Regions from separate parts of the Paenibacillus sp. OK060 genome, predicted to be linked through region 1. Evidence: predicted binding sites of a transcription regulator. Region 1 holds the regulator's gene; the other holds the start of a gene.
The links. Region 1 encodes NrdR, which represses ribonucleotide reductase genes. Its sites were predicted from a motif close to AACACNATATATNGTGTT; they were not measured.

Region 1 (4,400 bases):
GCTCAGTCGAAGGGCAGGAATCAGGTGCTCGCGCTGGAGCTTGAGCCATCTGCTTCTGGAGGATCTCTGGAACGAATGGTCTTTACACTTGAGCTGCGGAAGCTGGGTGTGGTTATTCAGATCCTGCGTAGTCCCTCGAAGGCGGATATGGATAACTCGGGCAGTATATCCGTCCAAGAAGCGATGTGGCTGGGGATAGCCCTTTCTCTGGATGCTTTTGGTGCAGGATTAGGGGCAGCATTATTGGGATTTCCGACTTTGTGGACAGCATTAGTTATTGCGTTGTTTAGTGGGGCATTTCTGTCACTGGGCATGAAAGTTGGGTTGCGCTTTGCTGCTCTGCGGTGGATGCGAAGATTATCTGTGTTACCTGCGCTTTTATTAATGTTTATGGGAATAATGAAGTTGTTGTGAGGTGAAATAATGAATATTGGCTTAACCGGCGGGATCGCGACAGGCAAAAGCAGCGTGTCCGCCTTTCTCGCCAGTAAGGGAGCGTTGCTCATTGATGCAGATGTTATTGCCCGGGAAGTAATGCTGCCCGGGCATCCCGTTTTGGCTGCGGCTGTTCAGCGGTTCGGACAAGCCATATTGAATGAGGACGGAACACTGGATCGGAAAAAGCTTGGAAGTATTGTTTTTCAGAATCCAGAAGAACGTAAGGCACTTGAGGCTATTACACATCCAGCGATCCGCAAGGAGATGCGCGAGCGCGCTGCTCTGTACGAGCTTGAACATCCGGACAAGCTGGTCGTATCGGATATTCCGTTATTGTACGAGTCAGGGCTGGAGGATGGCTTCGAAGAGGTGATGGTTGTTTACGTTCCGAGGTCAGTGCAGCTAGAACGACTGATGAGCCGGGATGGAATGACGGCAGAACAGGCAGATGCCCGTATAGACGTGCAGATGGATATTGAAGATAAGAAGCAGCGTGCTGACGTGCTTATCGATAACAGCGGCTTGTGGTCAGAGACGGAGCAGCAACTGATTTCATTTTTGCATCGTAAGGGCCTAATATGAGATTGCTGCGTAAGAAACGGGTACTGTTGTTGATGTTTGTGTCTTTTGTATTGGTGCTGTTCCTGAATACCAATTGGATGTCATGGTTCTATCCGATTCATTATAAGGAAGAGATTCGGGCCCAGTCTCAGAGTTATGAGGTTGATCCGTTTCTCATCGCTTCCATCATCAAGGTGGAGACCAATTTTAAGACAAGCAAGGAATCCAAGAGAGGTGCCATCGGATTAATGCAGCTGATGCCTGACACCGCGAACTGGATTATGGAGCAAGCCAAAATTCCGGGAACCTCATTGGAAGAATTGAAGCACGAGCCTGAAAGGAATATCCAGCTGGGCACCTGGTATCTACGTAATCTGTCAGATCAATTTGACGGGAATGAAGCGGCTATGATTGCTGCTTACAATGCAGGTCCAGGTAAAGTGAACTCATGGTTAAGGGATGGCGTATGGGACGGTTCATTCGAGACGGTCAAAGATATTCCGTTTGGTGAAACCCGGCACTATGTACAACGCGTCATTTATTATTATAATCAATATGTAAAGATCTATAATACGTTCTAAGTTAAGACACTTTGGATTCATGCTCTAAAATAAGTAGAAGCACCGAGCAGGCCGGTTGTTCACCGGCCGCTCCATGCTCCTCTGTGTACCGTATTACGATGCAGATATTATTGGTATTGACCTGCCAATTGCTGTTCTGCAATTGTTACCAGACGCTTCGTGATGTATCCACCGATCGAACCGTTCTCGTAAGAAGTCATGTTACCTTGGTATCCGTCTTGTGGGATGCTGATTCCGAGTTCTTGAGCAACTTCATATTTCAGTTGTTCGAGAGCTGCGGAAGCTTTAGTTACCACCAGGTTGTTGGAGTTACCATTGCTTTGTGCCATTGCTGTTCACCTCCTCGCGGTTGGTAAAAGTATTATGTGTCGGCAATACGATTTTCATAACTAAATGCATGCAGGCAATTTCTGGTAAAAAGTAAAACGTGGGAAGTGATCTGATTTGAAATGTCCTTATTGCGCCTACCTGGGCACAAAGGTGCTTGATTCAAGGCCGGCCAATGAATCGAAATCGATTCGTCGTCGTCGTGAGTGTGAGCAATGTAGCCGTCGATTTACAACTTTTGAAATGGTGGAAGAAACACCGCTGATCGTCATCAAGAAAGATGGCAGTCGTGAGGAATTTAGCCGGGACAAGATTCTCCGTGGCCTGATTCGGGCTTGTGAGAAACGTCCGGTCTCTGTGGAGACACTGGAAATGATGGTATCTGAGGCAGAGAAGTCTCTGCGAAATACAGCCGATGCAGAAGTAGAGAGCCGTCAGATTGGCGAACTGCTGATGGAACAGCTGTTTCCAGTGGATGAAGTAGCCTATGTGCGCTTTGCTTCGGTGTACCGTCAATTCAAAGACATCAATATGTTCATGAAAGAACTGAAATCTTTATTGTCCAAAGACAACAACGAGGATTAGTGAAACGGGTAAAAGGGGAAGAGCATTCTGGGGTTACCATCTGTGTGTTCCAGTAAAAAGGTTGTTCTTCTCCAATCACTTTAGCTTCAAGAAAAAGTTGTTGACAGCAAAAGCTGTATTTTATATGATATAGGAGTCGCCTGCGGAGCATTGCAGAGTTGGACAACTTGTTACATTCATAATTTGGGGCCTTAGCTCAGCTGGGAGAGCGCATCGCTGGCAGCGATGAGGTCAGGGGTTCGATCCCCCTAGGCTCCATACAAGAACATCATATGGACTCTTAGCTCAGTTGGTAGAGCAGTTGACTCTTAATCAATTGGTCCAGGGTTCGAGTCCCTGAGAGTCCATCAAAAAGAACGGCAGAGATGCCGTTCTTTTTTTATTAGGAGACAACTTGATTGCTTTTATACAGTCACAGAGTCTTTAAGTGGCAAAATGCTTAACTATATGACGAAATTGTCGTGCTGCGCCACGGGAAGAAAAACAAATTCCTGACCCGACTTGAATAGAAAAACAAAAACCAGGGTGCTGTAAATTAGCAGCCTGGTTTTTTTGGTAGATTTGAATTACGCACAAGTCTCGACTAGGCTGCATTTTACTTCTTCGCGGCGTTTGCGCAAGTAGGAAATACGGAAGAAGGTAGCAGCAGTTACAGCAGCCAGAATGACGCTCGTTGCGCCGATCCAACTGATGTAGCTCAGTGATGCCTGCTCGACGACAACACCGCCAAGACCAGCACCAGCGGCCATGCCAAGATGCAACACGGAGGTATTCATACTAAGCATAATGCCCGATGCCTCTGGAGCAAGTGACAATAAATAAAACTGCTGGGTTGGGCTCGAAGACCAAACGGTGAAAGACCAAAACATCAGAAGTGGGAATACGATCAACGGCGATTGTCCATCTAGTGAGAGCAGAACTAGAGCAATGGTATTAAACAGCATTCCGATGACTAATGTGCGGGGAGCTCCCCATCTATCGGTGCTGTAACCGCCGAATTTAGAACCAAACAAGCTAGCGATACCGAAAGAGAAGAGTGCGATGCTTACGCTTTGCTCGCTTAATTTGGTTATGGTCAGCAAGTAGGGCGAAATATAGGTGTAAACAACAGAGTATCCACCAATCCACATGAAGGCGACAGCCAACGCGATCGCAATTTCAGGTTTCTTCAACAGTGCAAACTGTTTGCGAATCGGAACAGGCGCCTCGCCATTGGATTGGGGAATAGCAATAAGGATTAAGAACATGGCAAGCAAACCTAGTAGACCGATAACGCCGAAAATGAGCTTCCAATCATAAACCGAAGCGGCGACTCTTCCAAGTGGAACTCCGATAATTAAGGAGGCACTGAAGCCCATTATAAGTGTTGCAATCGCACTTCCTTGTTTGCCAGGTGCAGCGAGCTTGGCAGCAACCGTCAATGAGGTAACAAGAAACACGCCGGTACTAATCGCGAGAACAACACGTGATACGAGCAAGAATGTAAAGCCTGGTAACGCGATGGCAATCAGGTTGCCTACTGCAAATACACCAAGCGCATAAAGGAGAAGTTTACGTCTCTCCATACGTCCAGTGACGGCTATGACGATCGGTGTGCCGAAGGCATAGGCCAGCGAAAAAACGGTAATCAGCTGACCTGCGACCGATACGGAGACACCTACATCTACAGCTACCTTATCCAAAATCCCTGCAATAATATATTCGGATGTCCCAACTAGAAAGCTGATAATAGCCAATATATAAATTTTCAATGCGTTCGACATACGGGTAAAGCTCCTCTCTATACTTCAATGTTTTATATTTCTAGATCTATAGAAATAATGTTTAAAAAAAATTTACTCCAGCAAATAAGGCGCATATTTCTGTGCCATTTCGCGGTTTACGCTGTAGTAGATATACGTTCCTTCC
Region 2 (4,400 bases), on a different contig from region 1:
ACACATCACGTTCAGCTGCGATATAAGGCCCATCGATAATGACGTCGCATAGCTGGGATAACTCCGCCCGTGACGGGTCTGTAATCAATTCCTCATACACAAACCCCGTGTATGCCCATACAGTCAGATCAGGTCGTGCAGCCCGAAGCTGCCGAACCCAGGAGGCGCATTCTGCCGCAGAGAAAAAAGGATCACCTCCGCATAACGTTACCCCTTCCAGCAAGGGATGAGAGGTTACCTCATGCAAAATCTGCTGCTGCCGCTCCTCCGTAAATGGTTCGCCTGCACGGAAGTTCCATGAGCCGGGGCTAAAGCAGCCCGGACAGGCATGACGGCATCCGCTGATGAACAACACGGCACGCAGGCCAGGCCCCTCATTCACCGATTCCGGAATGTAACCATACAGATTCACCGATGTTTCACCCGGTCTCTCACTTCGGCCTGCTTCGCCCCATTGAAGCGCACTTTATAGTCACCGGTCAGATATCCCGTCACCCGGCGCAGCCGCTGGAAATGCACGTGGGTTTCATGAGCCTCACATCCGGGACATACATCTCCAATAACGCCCTCATAGCCACAGGACGGACAGCGGTCAATCGGATGATTAATGGAGAAATACCCGATGTCCTGGGCCAGCGCGTATTGAACGATTCGTTGGAAAGCGGCTGTATTGGCCCTTACGTTCCCGTCGAGTTCGACATAAGAGATCGCTCCGGCATTACATAGTGAGTGGAAGGGAGCTTCCAATTCAATCTTGCGATAGGCAGGAAGGGAATGATAGACCGGAATGTGAAATGAATTGGTGTAGTATTCCCGGTCATTGACCCCCGCGATGCTGCCGTATCGCTCACGATCAATCTTGGTGAATTTGCCGGACAGTCCCTCGGCGGGCGTAGCGAACAAGGTGATATTCAGGTTATGCTGCTCACTCATCCGGTCACAGAATTCTCTCATCGTACGAATGATATTCAAGGCTTCTCGATGTACATGGAGGTCTTGTCCATGGTGACGGCCATATAGAGCGGTCATACATTCAGCAAGTCCGATAAAACCAAGGGATAACGTACCATGTTTCAACAGATCGGCGACCGGTTCATTCGGAGCCAATTGTTCACCGCCTTCCCATACTCCTTCCCGCATCATGAAGTCCGATGCTTTGGCAGGCTGGTTCATCTGAATTCGATACCGGTGCAGCAGTCCATCCGTAGCATTGTGCATGACCGATTCCAGCGCCGTATAGAAGCCAGCCCGGTCAGCGATGGCTCTTGCTCCCTGGCAGATCCCATATCGAATGCCGAGCTTGACCAGATTGATGGTGTTAAAGGACAGATTGCCTTTGCCGCTCTGACGATTGCGTCCGAAGCGATCAGCCAGTGTGCGTGTCCGGCATCCCATCGTCGCAATGATCGTATCGGGATCTTCCGGTTGATAATAGGGAAGGTTGAAGGAAGCATCCACATTGACAAAATTCGGATACATGCGCCGTGAGGAGCAGGTCACAGCAAGCCGGAACAAGTCGTAATTCGGATCTCCCTCAGATTGATTAATTCCTTGCTTGCACTGGAAAATATGTTGTGGGAACACGGGCGTTTCTCCGTTACCCAGTCCCCGAATGGTCGCTTCCAGCAACGACCGGGACACGAGCCGACCTTCGGCTGAAGTGCACAGCCCGTAGTTCAGCGAAGTGAACGGAATCTGTCCCCCAGCACGACTGCTCATGGTGTTCAGATTATGGATCAGAGATTCGGCAGCCTGTTCGGTCTCCAGTTCCGTTTCTTCACAGGCAAAGGCGAAGGCTCGAGGACACTTCTCCTTTGCTTCATCGCTATCCAGATGCAGTTGCTCATCCTCAATTGGGGCAATCTCCCCAAACAGCCGTTGCCCCTTCCGATAATGCTTACGGAACGAACGCTTCACATAAGGTGCGAGATCCCAGTCGATTTTATTGGCGGATACACCGCCGTACTGGCTGTTTTGCTGGGATTGAAAAATAATGGCCACCAGTGCCATGGCAGACATGATTGTCTGTGGTGTACGAACCGAACCGTTGCCGGTATTGAATCCGGAGGCCAGCAGTCGGTCAAACGGAATAAAGATACAGTTGGTCGTCCCAAGGGCATACTGATCCAGATCGTGTACATACAGATCGCCGTTCTCCACAGCTAGAGCGAGCTCCTTAGGCAGCACATGACGCAGAGCATGCCACTTGGCGGTCTCCGAACCGAGCCTGCTCATCTTGCCGCTGAACGAGTCTCCGTTCAGATTGGCATTCTCCCTCAGCGTATCGGCATCTTCAGCACCAATAATTCGTCTTCCTAGGTCAGATAGAAGATCAGATGCCGGTGGAGAGGCATACTCAAGCATGTTCATATCAGTTCCTCCTAAATAATGAAATTGAAATTGTATAGGGATAATGTCCATTCATTGAACACTACATGTAGAGTTTCTTTATCCATTTATAAACTATATATTGTTATTTAGGTGTGATAATGATCACATGGGAGAGGCTGATCGACTGTCATGATTTATAGCCCTGAATGATAATTGTTTTCAAAGCTGGAGGGTAAGCGTATAATTTCTATTTACCGTGCAAGTTCAGTTGACGATGCTTGAAAAAAGGATAGAAAACTTCATATATGAATAGTTTGTGACAGCTGTTTTGGAACATTTGATCCCTCGTTAATCGATTGAATCATACTGTGGGATACGGATTTGAAGTGCAGCTAAAACAAGAGGGGTGAATCATGGGAACGTTAGGCATTACAAGGGGCTTCTATGAAAATATACAGGAAGCCGCATCCCATATTGTAGATGTATTAAGCGGTATATTAAAGGTGAACACCATTTTCGTTGCCACGAATGATGGCGTGACGAATGTTATTATGGAAGCTTTTAACCGCGAGGAAGAGTTGATCGCCAAAGGTAGTGAACTTCCATTTGAAGCGTCATATTGCAGCTTGGTCTTAAGAGATAAGGGCAGCAGTCTGATCATCACGGATACATGTGAACATCCCCTTACGAAATCAATGGACGTAACAAGCGGACTGGGCAATCGTTTCTTTGTGGGGATTCCCATTATGCGGAGATCCGGGGAAACGTTCGGCACGATCTGTCTGATGGATGACCCTGATTATGTGATCAGTGAAACGGATATGAAAACACTGCAAGCCATGGCCGTTTTTCTCGGATATGTTGTGGATCTGGAAGATACGCTGCAAGTTCAGGAACAGAAGCTGAGTGATTCGGAGCAACTACAAGAGCAGTTGCAGGCAGAGAAGGAACGTGCGGAGTCTGAGGCAATGACCAAGACGCAGATGCTGTCGCTGATGAGCCACGAAATACGTAATCCGCTGAACGGCATTCTGGGATTAACGGATCTGATGCGTACACCAGATATGTCGGACGAGCAGGCAGAATATGTGAATATGATTGAAACCAGCGGTAACATACTGCTCTCCCTGCTGAATAATATGATGAGTTTTAACGTCAATGACGCAGGCAAAACGGTTGTACACGATGATCCATTTGATCTGGTAGCCACGATTGAGAATACCGTTTATCTCTATGCGGGACTGGCGCTGAGCAAGAACATTGAGCTGGGATTGAACCTTGATCTGAATGTGTCCCAGGTTTTTGTCGGGGATGAGATCAAGATCGGGCAACTATTGGCCCATGTCATTCAGTATGCTCTAGATTCAACACGGACAGGTTCGGTATTGGTTACGGCAACCGTAGCTGGTGGAGATGCAGAGGAGGCAGGTACGCTTCAACTCCATGTGAAGTACACCGGACGTATGTTGTCTTCGGACAATAAGCTTAGATCATTTAACAATTTGGATGGAAATATAAGTACACAGAAGCTGGTAGGAACCAATCTCGGTTTGGCGGTCAGCCAGAATCTTGCCATCCTAATGAACGGCCGTATTCAGGTGCATGGCATGGGAGACAAGGAGACAGAATTCGAGATCTGCCTGCCGCTCCGCAGACATTGGGAACTGCCTCAGCTTGCCAATATTCAGCATCGACTGAAGGGCAAAAAGGTGCTGCTTGCCAAGGACCCTGACATTCTGCAAGGGGCCTCTTCCCTGATGCGCAGATGGGAGATGGATGTGCATATGACCTCAGTTACCACCGAAGCGTACGACTGGATTCAGGAGGGCTTTAAGCCTGATGTGGCCGTTGTGGATATGGGACTGTTGGAGGGTGGTGCTGTGGATTTTGTACACAAGCTGAAGCGCTTGGTTACAGATTCACCGGTCATTGTTCTGATCCCGTATGGCATGCATATCGATCCACATGAAGCGGAAGTCTTCGATGCGGTCCTGACCAAGCCGGTGAAGCAGGCTGATTTGTTGAATGCGTTAAGCATCATTGTGCATTAAGAATATGTGAACATATAT

Region 2: BLS14_RS13010 (anaerobic ribonucleoside triphosphate reductase) is a predicted target of NrdR. The motif match lies at 2,428-2,445, and genes of this name have one in related genera.

What each region holds. Positions count from the first base shown of each region.
Region 1 is NZ_FNFR01000007.1:367,416-371,815, forward strand. Features, by position in the region: gene BLS14_RS25255 (manganese efflux pump) at 1-414, shown strand, start outside; gene coaE (dephospho-CoA kinase) at 424-1,020, shown strand; gene BLS14_RS25265 (lytic transglycosylase domain-containing protein) at 1,017-1,580, shown strand; gene BLS14_RS25270 (alpha/beta-type small acid-soluble spore protein) at 1,688-1,909, opposite strand; gene nrdR (transcriptional regulator NrdR) at 2,025-2,492, shown strand; tRNA gene BLS14_RS25280 (tRNA-Ala) at 2,678-2,750, shown strand; tRNA gene BLS14_RS25285 (tRNA-Lys) at 2,767-2,839, shown strand; gene BLS14_RS25290 (MFS transporter) at 3,059-4,255, opposite strand; gene BLS14_RS25295 (ArsR/SmtB family transcription factor) at 4,328-4,400, opposite strand, start outside.
Region 2 is NZ_FNFR01000003.1:282,564-286,963, reverse strand. Features, by position in the region: gene nrdG (anaerobic ribonucleoside-triphosphate reductase activating protein) at 1-412, opposite strand, end outside; gene BLS14_RS13010 (anaerobic ribonucleoside triphosphate reductase) at 409-2,370, opposite strand; gene BLS14_RS13005 (hybrid sensor histidine kinase/response regulator) at 2,745-4,382, shown strand.